4 regions of the Idiomarina sp. 017G genome follow, and region 2 is predicted to be linked to each of the others. Evidence: predicted binding sites of a transcription regulator. Region 2 holds the regulator's gene; each other region holds the start of a gene.
The links. The regulator sigma-54, encoded in region 2, starts transcription at its own class of promoters, with help from an activator protein. The targets are predictions, from matches to a motif close to GTTGGCACGNNNNTNGNNT.
Positions count from the first base shown of each region.

Region 1 (3,167 bases), on a different contig from region 2:
AAAGGATTAGGTGGCATCAAGCTTTCTGATGTAACTGAAATTAGCTAACAAGAGAGGTGACTTATGTCATTTAAAATTGCACTCAGCGGTATCAACGCATCTCAGAAAGATCTAGATGTAACCGCTAATAATATTTCAAACGTAAAAACGTCCGGCTTTAAACAGTCGCGTGCGGAATTCGCTGACGTTTATGCGACCAGTATTTTCAACGCCGGTAATACGAAAGTGGGTGACGGTGTTTTGACGTCATCAGTGGCTCAGCAGTTTAGTCAGGGCACATTAGAGTTCACGGAAAACTCGCTGGATATGGCGATTTCAGGCAACGGCTTTTTTGCCACTACAGACGGTTTAGGCTCTCGCGATATGACTTACACGCGCTCAGGAGCGTTCAAACTGAACGACGATAAGTTTATTGTGGATAACCAGGGTAACTATTTGCAAGGGTATCAGGTTGACCGTAATAGCGGCACTAACTCCTCAGTTGCTTTGGCAACCACTCAGCCAATTCGTATTCCTGATGTCGCCGGTGCGCCGCAAAGCACTGATAATGTATTTACCGCATTTAACGTCGATGCGCGTCGTTCGCCAATTGATGGCGCAGCGAATCCGTTTGATCCGGAAACACCAAGTACTTACCAAAGTTCTACATCGGCTACCGTTTATGATTCATTAGGTGAATCGCATACGTTGTCTACTTATTATGTGAAGCGCGATAATAACCAGTGGGATGTCTACGCGACTTTTGATGGTGACGAAATTGACATGACTCCTACAGGCACAGCAACAGCCTCGCCGGATGCGTCGGTCAATGGTTATGCCGGTTTACGAGTAGAGTTTTTAGGCAGTGGTGATCCGGATGTCGCGGCAGGCCAGAATACTTTTGACCCAGGCTCAATCGACTTGTCAGGCAACAACGTTGATGGCGACCCGTACCTGAATAATGGTGCTGATGCGCAAACTATCCAGTTTAACTTTCAGGATTTAACAGGAACCACAACGCCGACTCAGTTTGCGTCAGATTTTGAAGTAACTGCTTTGGATCAGGACGGTAGCACCGTAGGCCGTCTGACTAACGTTGATATCGACAAGTCAGGTCTTATTGCGGCAACCTACTCAAATGGTGATGTTCAATACTTAGGCCAGGTTGCTATTGTTCGCTTTGCCAATGAGCAGGGCTTAACGCAAATTGGCGGTACCAAGTGGCGTGAAAGTATTGACTCTGGCGAGCCGCTTTCTGGTGAAGCAAATACCGGAACTTTCGGTGGTATTGAAGCTTCAGCGCTGGAAAACTCTAACGTTAATCTGACCAAAGAACTGGTTGATTTGATTACCGCCCAGCGTAACTTCCAGGCGAACTCGCGTTCGTTAGAAGTTAACAACACCATTAACCAGACGATTCTTCAGATTCGATAATAACTTCTCGGTTATTAGCTTAAAAAGACGCCTTCGGGCGTCTTTTTTGTTTTTGGCACGAAATCTGCATTGTCTTAATAATAAACCGCAGATGACAAAATTTTGGCTGGAGGTCAGCTATGGACAAGATGCTATGGGTAGCAATGAGCGGCGCGAAGGAAAATATGAACGCCGTCGCTGTTCGTGCCAACAACTTAGCTAACGCCAATACCACGGCGTTTAAAGGCGACTTGCAACAGGCGCGGGCCATGCAGGCCTTTGGTGAAGGTTTGCCAACTCGGGTATTTTCTATGACGGAAAGCCCCGGGCAAAATTTTGCCAGTGGAGCAATACAAACAACCGGCCGGAACATGGATGTTGCCATTAAAGATCAGGGCTGGATTGCAGTCGACGATGGCAGCGGTAATGAACGTTATACCCGCAATGGTAGCCTTGAAGTCGGCACTGATGGCTTGTTGAAAAACTCAACAGGGCAGACAGTGCTCGGCAATAACGGCCCCATATTTGTTCCTATGCCGATAGATAATCTGGTTATTGGAGCGAACGGGAATGTCTCTATACGTCCGATGGGAGCTCCGGCGAACGCGATGGAAGTGATTGACCGCATTAAATTAGTAAACCCGCCGAACGGTAATATGGAAAAAGGCAACGATGGCCTGTTTAAGTTAAAAGACGACCAACAAGCTTTCGCCGATGCCAACGTAAAACTGCAAATTGGCGCTCTGGAAGGCAGTAATGTAAATAGTGTCGAAGAAATGACGCACATGATTGCCTTGCAGCGCCAGTATGAAATGAACGTCAAATTAATGAAAACGGCCGACGAGAATGCTCAGCGTTCTGAGTCGCTGATGAGAATGAGCTAAGTTTAGCCCAGGAGAAAGACCATGAACCCAGCATTATGGATAAGTAAAACCGGATTGGACGCGCAGCAGCGCGATATTTCAGTTATTTCCAACAACCTGGCGAACTCCAGCACTATTGGCTTTAAAAAGAGTCGGGCAGTGTTTGAAGACTTGCTGTACCAGAATATTAACCAGCCGGGCGGTCAGTCTGCACAGGACACCGAATTACCTAATGGTTTAATGCTGGGCGCCGGTACCAAAGTTGTTGCAACGCAAAAGTCTCATACCCAGGGCAACGTGCAGACCACCGACAATTCGCTTGATGTGATGATTGACGGAAAAGGTTTCTTTCAGGTGCTAATGCCGGATGGCAATATTTCCTATACCCGTAATGGTCAATTTTCTTTAAATGAAGAAGGGGAAATTGTGACTTCGGGTAATGGTTATACCATTGAGCCTGCTATTCAGATACCGGAAGACGCTATGTCGGTCAGTATTTCACAAGAAGGTGAGGTTACTGTTACGCAGCCTGGTAACCCGGATAACGTAGTGGTTGGTCAGATTAACCTGGTTAACTTTATTAACCCGGCCGGTTTACAACCTATGGGACAGAACCTTTATAAAGAAACCGCAGTAAGTGGTGCTCCTTTAGAGGCGGTTCCGGGTGTTGACGGAATGGGTAACACCATTCAGGGCGCGCTGGAAACTTCGAATGTGAATGTGACTGAAGAGTTGGTGAACTTAATTGAGAGCCAGCGCGGCTACGAGATGAATTCTAAAGTGATTTCGTCTGTGGATCAGATGCTGAGTTACATTAACCAGCAGCTTTAATTGTTGTCGTCATTAAATAATAGCGGGTGACTTTATGCGTTCTTTACTTTTCTCTTTAACCGCATTGGTTTTAGCCGGTTG
Region 1 covers NZ_SNWT01000001.1:34,147-37,313, forward strand. Annotated here, with positions in the region: gene flgD (flagellar hook assembly protein FlgD) at 1-48, shown strand, start outside; gene flgE (flagellar hook protein FlgE) at 64-1,413, shown strand; gene DEU30_RS00180 (flagellar basal body rod protein FlgF) at 1,533-2,276, shown strand; gene flgG (flagellar basal-body rod protein FlgG) at 2,298-3,086, shown strand; gene flgH (flagellar basal body L-ring protein FlgH) at 3,121-3,167, shown strand, end outside.
Region 1: the regulator sigma-54 is predicted to act here: its motif matches at 1,465-1,483, upstream of DEU30_RS00180 (flagellar basal body rod protein FlgF).

Region 2 (3,167 bases):
TAACGGATGCAGGCGACGAGTCTCGCCAAAACGCTTTAGTAAGGTGTTGTCGTCAGAGTCAATAAACAGAATTTCCGGTTCAACGCCTTTTGGCAAAAAGCTCAGAGAGTCCAGTAGCTCTTCGGAGTGCTCCGGTAAGTTGCGAACATCAATGCTAATGGCTATTTTTTGATACTGCTCTATGACTGCATGCACCAGAGTTGGTAGCAGGCTTATGGGTAAATTATCAACGCAATAAAAGCCTAAGTCCTCCAGTACGCGCAGAGCAATTGTCTTACCTGAGCCGGAGCGACCACTAACAATGATCAGTTGCATGGCGACTGCTCACCTTCGCCCACAAATAATTGATATAACGCTTTATCAGAATCTGCGTGGCGCAGTGCGCGAGTACAGTCTTTGTCGTTCATTCTTCTGGCCACTGTGGCCAATGTTTGTAGATGGTTCTCGTGCTCTGACTCCGGCACCAGAAGCGCGAAGATAATATCGACAGGCTGGTTGTCAATAGAATCGAATTCGATAGGTTCGTCTAAGGTCAGTAATACCGCTACCGGATGATTCGCATTAGGTAAGCGGCCATGAGGAATTGCGATACCTAAGCCAATTCCCGTACTGCCTAAACGCTCACGGTTTAACAGGCTCTCAAAAATGTCATGACGGGTAATGCCAGACAGCTTAGGGGCTACGATTTGACTAATGGTTTCAAGTAGTCGCTTTTTACTTGCGCCCTCGACTGCACACTTGGTGCAGTCGGGGCTTAACAATTCACTCAGTTGCATGGATTAATGTTGTTTCATTTTCTCTTTGTGTTTAATCACCTGACGGTCCAGTTTATTAATTAAACCGTCGATGGCCGCGTACATATCTTCGTGTTTTGCGTCGGCGAAAAGCTCACCGCCATTCACGTGCAGCGTAGCTTCCGCTTTTTGAATCGTTTTTTCAACATTTAGGATGACGTGAACATTAGTTATATGGTCAAAATGTCTTTCCAGCTTGGCAAATTTTGTGTCCACGTAGTCACGCAGAGCTTCGGTAATATCGATGTGATGACCGGTCAAATTAATTTGCATAACGTCTTCCTTCTGCAGTTAACAAAGTTACAAAAGACTTTTGCGTTGGCTCGATGATGGAATGTTTAACGATTCCCGATACTTCGCAATTGTCCTTCTTGCTACTTGGATACCTTGTTCGGCTATCAGTTCAGCAATCTTACTGTCACTTAACGGTTTACTGCGATTTTCAGCAGCGACCATCTTCTTAATTAAAGCACGTATTGCCGTGCTTGAACACTCGCCACCGCCCTCTGTACTGACATGACTTGAGAAAAAATATTTCAACTCAAATACGCCACTTGGGCAGTGTAAGTATTTTTGTGTCGTTACGCGTGAAATCGTACTTTCATGCATATCCACGGCTTCTGCAACATCGTTCAGAACCATTGGCTTCATAGCTTCTTCACCATGCTCAAAAAAGCCCTGTTGGCGTTGTACTATGCAATTGGCCACTTTCAGCAGCGTATCGTTTCTGCTCTCCAGGCTTTTTATGAACCAGCGCGCTTCTTGCGTATGGTTTTTTATGTACTGGCTGTCGGCTACTGACTTTGTTGCTTTACTCAAGGCCGCGTATTCTTCGTTCACTTTTAGTTTAGGTACGCTATCCGGGTTTAATTCGACCATCCAACGACCATTTTTTTTAGTAACGGCCACATCGGGAATAACATATTCAACGGGTTGCTGCGCAACTTGCTCCCCCGGGTGCGGGTGCAACTGTTGAATTAATCGCATAGTCTGACGTAAATCGTCTTCCGATAGCTTCAGTTTACGCTGAATGGTGCGAAAATCGCGACTGCCAAGTAAGTCCATATGTTCAGTCACTAAGCATAGAGCAACCTGCTTGTATTCAGTGTCGTCGCTTAGTTGACGTAATTGAATGGCAAGGCATTCACTGACGCTGCGTGCGCCGACACCTATTGGGTCGAAATGCTGAATACGCTTAAGCACCATGCAGACTTCTTCTGCCTCAACTTCGGGTAGGCGCACAGCTTCGATAATTTCATTAACATCAACCATTAGATAGCCATTGTCGTCTATGGCTTCAATAATGGCTTCAGCTATGGCGGTGTCTTCTTCCGAAAAATGAGAAAGTTGCATTTGCCAAAGCAGGTGATCCTGCAAAGACTCGCTGGTAGAGCCTTGATAGACTTCAAAATCGCCGTCAAAGGATTTACCTGAAGAGGCTGCACCGTTGGCCGGGGTATGACTGGAGTAGGTGTCGTCCCAACTGCTGTCGACCGGCAGTTCGTCAGGCATTTCCTGGGTTTTTATAACGTCGGATGTTTCCCGTTGGCTGTCGTCTCTTTCTTCAATATTGCGAGTTTCGGGTTGGTCCGCGTCGTTACTCGTTTCACCTTCAACCTCCAGCAGCGGGTTGCTGTCTAATGCATCCTGAATTTCTGACTGAAGATCGAGCGAGGAAAGCTGCAGCAGGCGGATAGCCTGTTGGAGTTGTGGCGTCATGGTCAGGTGCTGACCAATTTTTAGCTGCAGACTTTGCTTCATAATGACTGTCCCGGTATCACGTTATAGGGTGAACTGCTCACCGAGGTAAACGTCTCTAACCTGTTGATTCGATAATATACTTTCTGCATCCCCACTGGCAATAAGCTCACCATGACTGACAATATAAGCGTGTTCACAAACAGACAATGTCTCGCGAACGTTGTGATCAGTAATAAGTACACCAATACCACGTTGCTTTAAATGTTCAACAATCTTTTTAATATCAATAACCGAAATAGGGTCAACTCCGGCAAAAGGCTCGTCCAGCAAAATAAACGTAGGTTCTGCGGCTAAGGCTCGGGCAATTTCAACCCGACGACGTTCACCGCCGGACAGACTCATGCCCTGACTGTTTGCTATGTGGCCTATATGAAACTCTTCGAGCAAAGCATCAAGCTGTTCTTCACGCTCGTTGGTTGACAGTTCTTTACGAGTTTCCAGAATAGCCATCAGATTATCGCGCACGGTCAATTTGCGAAAAATGGACGCCTCTTGTGGCAAATACCCAATACCCCGGCGTGCCCGTTCATGCATTGGCAGTAAGGTAAGGTCATTGTCATCCAGCAGAATTTGACCTTTATCGCTATTAACCAAACCGACTATCATATAGAA
Region 2 covers NZ_SNWT01000006.1:95,246-98,412, forward strand. Annotated here, with positions in the region: gene rapZ (RNase adapter RapZ) at 1-315, opposite strand, end outside; gene ptsN (PTS IIA-like nitrogen regulatory protein PtsN) at 306-776, opposite strand; gene hpf (ribosome hibernation promoting factor) at 780-1,067, opposite strand; gene DEU30_RS09220 (RNA polymerase factor sigma-54) at 1,095-2,555, opposite strand; gene lptB (LPS export ABC transporter ATP-binding protein) at 2,577-3,167, opposite strand, start outside.

Region 3 (3,167 bases), on a different contig from region 2:
AGAATTTATAGAAGAAATACTTGGTGAGGAAGGCCGTGAAAAAGCGGTTGTAATAGCAGCGCCTGCTGACCAGTCGCCGCTTATTCGTTTACGTGGTTGTGAAACAGCCTCTCAGGTTGCCGAATATTTTCGTGACCAGGGTCTGAATGTGTTGCTGTTAATGGATTCACTGACTCGTTACGCCATGGCGCAACGGGAAATTGCCCTTGCTGTGGGTGAACCACCGGCAACCAAAGGTTATCCGCCTTCTGTTTTCGCTAAGTTACCAGCATTGGTCGAGAGAGCAGGGAATGGCGGCGACGGACAAGGTTCTGTGACCGCGTTTTATACGGTTCTGACTGAAGGTGATGACTTACAGGACCCCATTGCGGACTCCGCGAGAGCAATACTGGACGGACATATTGTACTGAACCGGGAACTGGCCGACAGCGGTCATTATCCGGCAATAGATATTGAAGCTTCTATTAGCCGGGTTATGCCACAGGTTGTTTCGGAAGAGCATATGCAACAGGCGATTAAAGTTAGACAGTGGTACTCAAGTTACCGTCGCAATCGCGACTTGATTTCCATTGGCGCATACACCCGCGGAAGTGACCCGGCTATCGATCAGGCTATTGCAATGCAGCCGCGAGTAAGTATGTTTTTGCAACAGAAAATGCGGGAAGTTGTGAACTATGATGAAAGCTTGTTGCTCCTTAATCAGCTAGTCAATCCGAAGCAGAAACAGTCAGCGAGCATGTAATTTATGGCTGAGTTGGCACAATTGGAAATGTTGCTGGAGCTGGAACAGAGGCGCGAAGATAAAGCCGCTCAGGATTTCTCTCAGGTGCAGCAACAGGTTCAGGAGCAACAGATGCGCCTGGACGGTATGTCAAAATATCGACTCGACTACTTAAATCAGTTGCAGCATCGCGGGCAAAGCGGGATTGCCTCAATTCAGGTAGGGCAGTATCACGCATTTGTCGGTAAGTTAGATGAAGGTGTTGAACAGTTGCATCACGATATTATTAAGTTGCAGCAAGTGTTACAACAGCGCAAAGATCGTTGGCTGGCGCAGCGTCGCAAGCGCGAGTCGATAGATTTTTTAATAAAAGAAAAGCGCAAGCGTGAGCAAGTAGCCGAAGCCAGAAAAGAACAAAATAATCTGGACGATTTTAGCAGTCAGCGTTTTATTCGCGCCAGAAAATAGTTGGAACGAAATTTGCTTAGATACTTGCTAGATATTGTTTGCTCAGCTATTGAAAATAGCGCAAGCGCATTGCGGAGTATTATTAAGCAAGGCGTCAATAAGCACTTAATTCAGGACTAAAACTATGCAACAGCTGCTTAATCTAACCGAATCTGCCGACAACTTTGCACGTGTTGGTAAAGGTAACGACCTATCATTGAAGAGCGCCGATGGCGATAGCGGTGAGTTCTCGCGGCTGATGCTAAAGCAAAATAGTGGCGATAAAGAGCTGCAACAACTGGCCGCTAAAATTGAAGCCTACCAGAAAGCCGGTAACGACGGTGAAGGTGAGGTTGAAGGCAAAGACGTTGAGCGCAAAAATGCCGGTGAGCCGGTAACCCGAAATTTATGGGAACTGTTGCAGCAAATGAAGCAGGAAAGTGCTGAGGTTAGCTCTGAAGGCGAAACTGCGGTGAGTGACGAGATAGATCTTGCTGCGGGCGATGGCGAACTAAAAATGACAGATGAGCAACTGGCTGAAATGCTGGAAGCTTTAATGGCTAAGCTGGATTCTGCGGGTGAAGGAGAGGGTGACGCTGTTATGACGGATGCCGAGCGGCAGAAGTTTGCCGATGAGCTGCTGGCCGGCATGACCGATAGTGATAAACAGGCATTACAGGCAAAGCTTCAACAACTGATACAGGCGGCAGAACAGGGTGAAGGTGCTGAAAGTGCGGTTGAGGATGCCGGGAAATTCATTGTTAACTTGCTTGAACCCCTTTTACCCAAAGCCGATGCTGATAAGTTATTAGTAGGTAATGAAAAAGCGTTAACTCAGGCTTTGAATGAGGCTGCAGAGCGTGTGCTGGCTCAATTGTCTGCATCTCCGGACAAAAATTCAGGCAAGCCGCAAAGTGCTGAAGAATTAACAAATTTGCTTAAGCAACTGGAGCAGCAGGTTTCCGCACAACAAGCGAAAGGCGAAAGTAGTGAGTTGAGTTTAGCGGAGCAAAAGAAACTGCAGCAGTTTACTGCCGAGTTACGCAAAATTTTAGCCAGCCAAAATGGCGGCGCAGATAAACCTCAGGCTTTGACTCAGGAACAGTCGGCTAAAGCTGAGCAGTTATTGGCTGAAGTAAGGCAATTATTAAAAGGCCGTACAGGACTGAGTGAAAAGTCGGTAGAGGGTAAGGCGTCAGAGTCGGTTATTACAGCAACAGACGTTAAAGCCGGTAAAGAAAAAGCTGGTTCTGGCGATATTGGTGCTAAAAGCGATGACGGCAAGCAAACGACTAAAGCTGCTTCTGTGAATACAGCTGTTGAAGCAGAAACAAAGGTAGCCGATGCGGGTCAGCAGGGACAAGTCTTTCGGAATAACACCGACGCTTTAGTTGACGCCAGTGCGGCCCGGGCAATTCAGGGGCAAATGGTGTCAACCGCGCAGGGAACTGTAGCTGCGAATGAATCCAGTCAGGCTAATACTTTGCAGGCATTGCAACGTCCATTAGACTTGCAGCAAACGGAAGCGTCGCAAAAATTGCAGGAACGCATCAATATTATGATGAGCAGGAATATCCAGCGTGCGGATATTCGTCTGGATCCGCCGGAACTTGGTAGTGTTCACATTCGAGTTAACATGAGCGGTGAGCAGGCGTCAGTGCAGTTTCAGGCCCAGACACAACAGGCTCGAGATGCGTTAGAGACGACCATGCCGCGATTACGCGAAATGCTGGAACAGCAAGGCATCAATTTAGCTGATACCCAGGTTGGAGAGCAAAGCAAAGAAGGCGGGCGCACCGCTGGCGGGCAAGCCGGAGGATCTCATGATGCGGAAGACTGGGCTGTTGAGGGCGAAATAACTTTAGAAGAAGGCCGGGTGCTTGCTGACGGACAAGTCGATTTCTATGTCTGAAACGGTATATCTAAAGCGGCTATCAAGCTATAGTAACTGTCGGTGGGCGGTAATACAGGAAATTGAGCATGGCAGAAGATAAAGACA
Region 3 covers NZ_SNWT01000011.1:64,001-67,167, forward strand. Annotated here, with positions in the region: gene fliI (flagellar protein export ATPase FliI) at 1-742, shown strand, start outside; gene fliJ (flagellar export protein FliJ) at 746-1,189, shown strand; gene DEU30_RS12505 (flagellar hook-length control protein FliK) at 1,314-3,080, shown strand; gene fliL (flagellar basal body-associated protein FliL) at 3,149-3,167, shown strand, end outside.
Region 3: the regulator sigma-54 is predicted to act here: its motif matches at 1,226-1,244, upstream of DEU30_RS12505 (flagellar hook-length control protein FliK).

Region 4 (3,167 bases), on a different contig from region 2:
TTTCCACCCGAATATTGTGCCCGGAATGCAGCGCGAACTGAGCTTCCGCATTCAGCACCGTTTGCTCGCTATTCAGGCACTCCATCAGCGTTTCTGACGCCAGCGAACACTGATAAAAAGCCGCAGTGAAAGGTTCGCCCAACAGGCGTTTTGCACTGTGATCGAGTAAGGATTCAGCAGACGAATTGACGTAACGGATGGTCAGGCGATCATCGAGGATGAGTATGCCTGTGAGTAGTTGGTTAAGTAGCGCGCTATCGTTCACGAAGGCAGGATAAATTACGCACCAAGTTGGTGCAACCGGGTAAGGCAAGACACCTTACCCGGCCAGTAACCATTAAACGCTGTAGTACATATCGAATTCTACCGGGTGGGTAGTCTTCTTCAATGTCTCTACTTCGTTGTACTTAAGATCGATGTAGGCATCAATCATGTCGTCGTCCATAACGCCGCCTTGCTTAAGGAAGTCGCGGTCTTTATCCAGCGCGTCCAGAGCCATTTCCAGTGAGTGACAAACGGTCGGAATGTCTTTCGCTTCTTCAGGAGGCAGATTGTATAAATCTTTGTCCATGGCATCGCCAGGGTGGATCTTGTTACGGATACCGTCAAGGCCAGCCATTAACAGCGCAGTAAAGGCCAGGTACGGGTTCGCACTTGGGTCAGGGAAGCGCACTTCAATACGGCGACCTTTCGCGCTGGAAACCAATGGAATACGGATAGAAGCCGAACGGTTACGGGCGGAATAAGCCAGCATCACCGGTGCTTCAAAACCAGGAACCAGACGCTTGTACGAGTTAGTAGAGGCGTTCGCAAAAGCGTTAATGGCACGTGCGTGCTTAATAATACCGCCAATATAGAACAGCGCGGTTTCGCTCAAGCCTGCGTACTGGTCGCCGGCAAATAAGTTTTCGCCGCCTTTGTTCAGTGACATATGCACGTGCATGCCAGAGCCGTTATCGCCAACCAGTGGCTTCGGCATAAAGGTTGCGGTCATGCCGTAAGAGTGCGCGACGTTATGCACCACATACTTATAAACCTGCAGTTCATCAGCTTTCTTAGTCAGAGTATTGAAGCGTGTAGCCACTTCGTTCTGACCTGCTGTTGCTACTTCGTGGTGATGGGCTTCAACAACCATACCCATGTCTTCCATTACTAAGCTCATGGTGCCACGAATGTCGTGCGCTGAGTCTACCGGAGGTACCGGGAAGTAGCCGCCTTTTACTCCAGGACGGTGAGCCAGGTTACCTTCTGAATATTCACGGCCTGAGTTCCACTTCGCTTCTTCCGCGTCAATCTTGTAGAACGAACCACTCATGTCTGTGTGGAAACGTACGTCGTTGAACAGGAAGAACTCAGGTTCCGGACCGAAGTAAGCGTCGTCTGCAATGCCTGATGAGCGCAGGAAATCTTCCGCACGCTTTGCAATTGAACGAGGGTCACGGCTATAGCCCTGCATAGTTTCCGGCTCAAGAATGTCACAACGTACATTCAATGTGACTTCATCAGTAAAGGGATCAATCACCGCAGACTCGTTGTCTGGCATCAGTACCATGTCTGATTCGTTAATGCCTTTCCAGCCGGAAATAGATGAACCATCAAACATTTTACCTTCTTCAAAGAAGTCTTCATCGATTTGCGACACCGGAATAGTGACGTGTTGCTCTTTACCTTTAGTATCGGTAAAGCGTAAATCGACGAATTTTACGTCGTGTTCTTTGATGGTATCGAAAATCTTATTAGCTGACATGTTGTCCTCCGTAGACAGCGTCTAAAAATACAGCTTGAGTATAGCAAAGCCTGTGCCAACTGACTTTTTTGTTTATATTCATAAAGTTAGTTCATTTAGCACTATAATGCGTAAATTAATACGCACCAGTATAGCGCATAACGCACAAAATTGGTGCAAAAGTAACATTCTAAGATAACGTCATAAAAATATAACGAACAAAAAACAATCAGGTCTTTCTTAATCCAACTCAAAAAGGTAGAATACGCCGCTATTTTTCACAAAACCCCTTGGACGGGTTTCATTCCCGGACAACTACAGGCAGTTCTTAATGACAATTCAGGTATTTGATATAGAAAAATTACGCAACATCGCGATTATCGCGCACGTTGACCATGGTAAAACCACCCTAGTCGACAAGTTGTTGCAACAATCTGGCACTTTAGAAAGCCGTGGCGAAATAGAAGACCGTATTATGGATTCCAACGATCTTGAAAAAGAACGTGGTATTACTATCCTCGCCAAAAACACCGCGGTTAACTGGCAAGATTACCGCATCAACATTCTGGATACTCCGGGACACGCCGATTTCGGTGGCGAAGTTGAACGCGTACTTTCTATGGCAGACTCCGTATTGTTAGTGGTTGATGCCGTTGACGGTCCTATGCCTCAAACTCGATTTGTCACGCAGAAAGCTTTCTCTCATGGTTTGAACCCTATTCTTGTTATTAACAAAGTTGACCGTCCTGGTGCACGCCCTGACTGGGTGATGGATCAGGTATTCGACTTATTTGATAACCTGGGCGCTACTGACGAACAGCTGGACTTTCCGGTAGTTTACGCATCAGCGCTTAACGGCTGGGCATCATTAGACATAGAAGATCAAGACGGCGACATGACGCCATTGTTCGAAACTATCGTTAGTAAGGTAAGCCATCCCGATGCTGACCCTGAAAGCGACCTGCAAATGCAGGTGTCACAGCTTGATTACTCGAGCTACTTAGGCGTTATTGGTATTGGTCGCGTTACCCGCGGTAGCGTTAAAGTGAACCAGCAAGTGACTATTGTTGGTGCCGACGGCAAAGAACGTAACGGAAAAATTGGTAAAGTCTTTAGCTACCTGGGTCTTGACCGCATTGAAGCGGACAAAGCTGCAGCAGGCGACATCTGCGCCATTACCGGTCTGGGCGAGCTAAAAATCTCCGACACCGTGTGTGCAGTTGGTAAAGCTGAAGCTATGAAGCCACTGACCGTTGACGAGCCAACAGTAACTATGACCTTCCAGGTAAACACCTCACCTTTCGCAGGTAAAGAAGGAAAGTTTGTTACTTCTCGTCAAATTCTTGAACGTTTGCAACAAGAGTTGGTTCATAACGTAGCTTTACGTGTTGAAGAAACTGACAACCCGGATCGTTTCCGCGTATCTGGCCGTGGTGAGCTT
Region 4 covers NZ_SNWT01000009.1:25,231-28,397, reverse strand. Annotated here, with positions in the region: gene glnL (nitrogen regulation protein NR(II)) at 1-265, opposite strand, end outside; gene glnA (glutamate--ammonia ligase) at 338-1,747, opposite strand; gene typA (translational GTPase TypA) at 2,058-3,167, shown strand, end outside.
Region 4: the regulator sigma-54 is predicted to act here: its motif matches at 1,789-1,807, upstream of glnA (glutamate--ammonia ligase).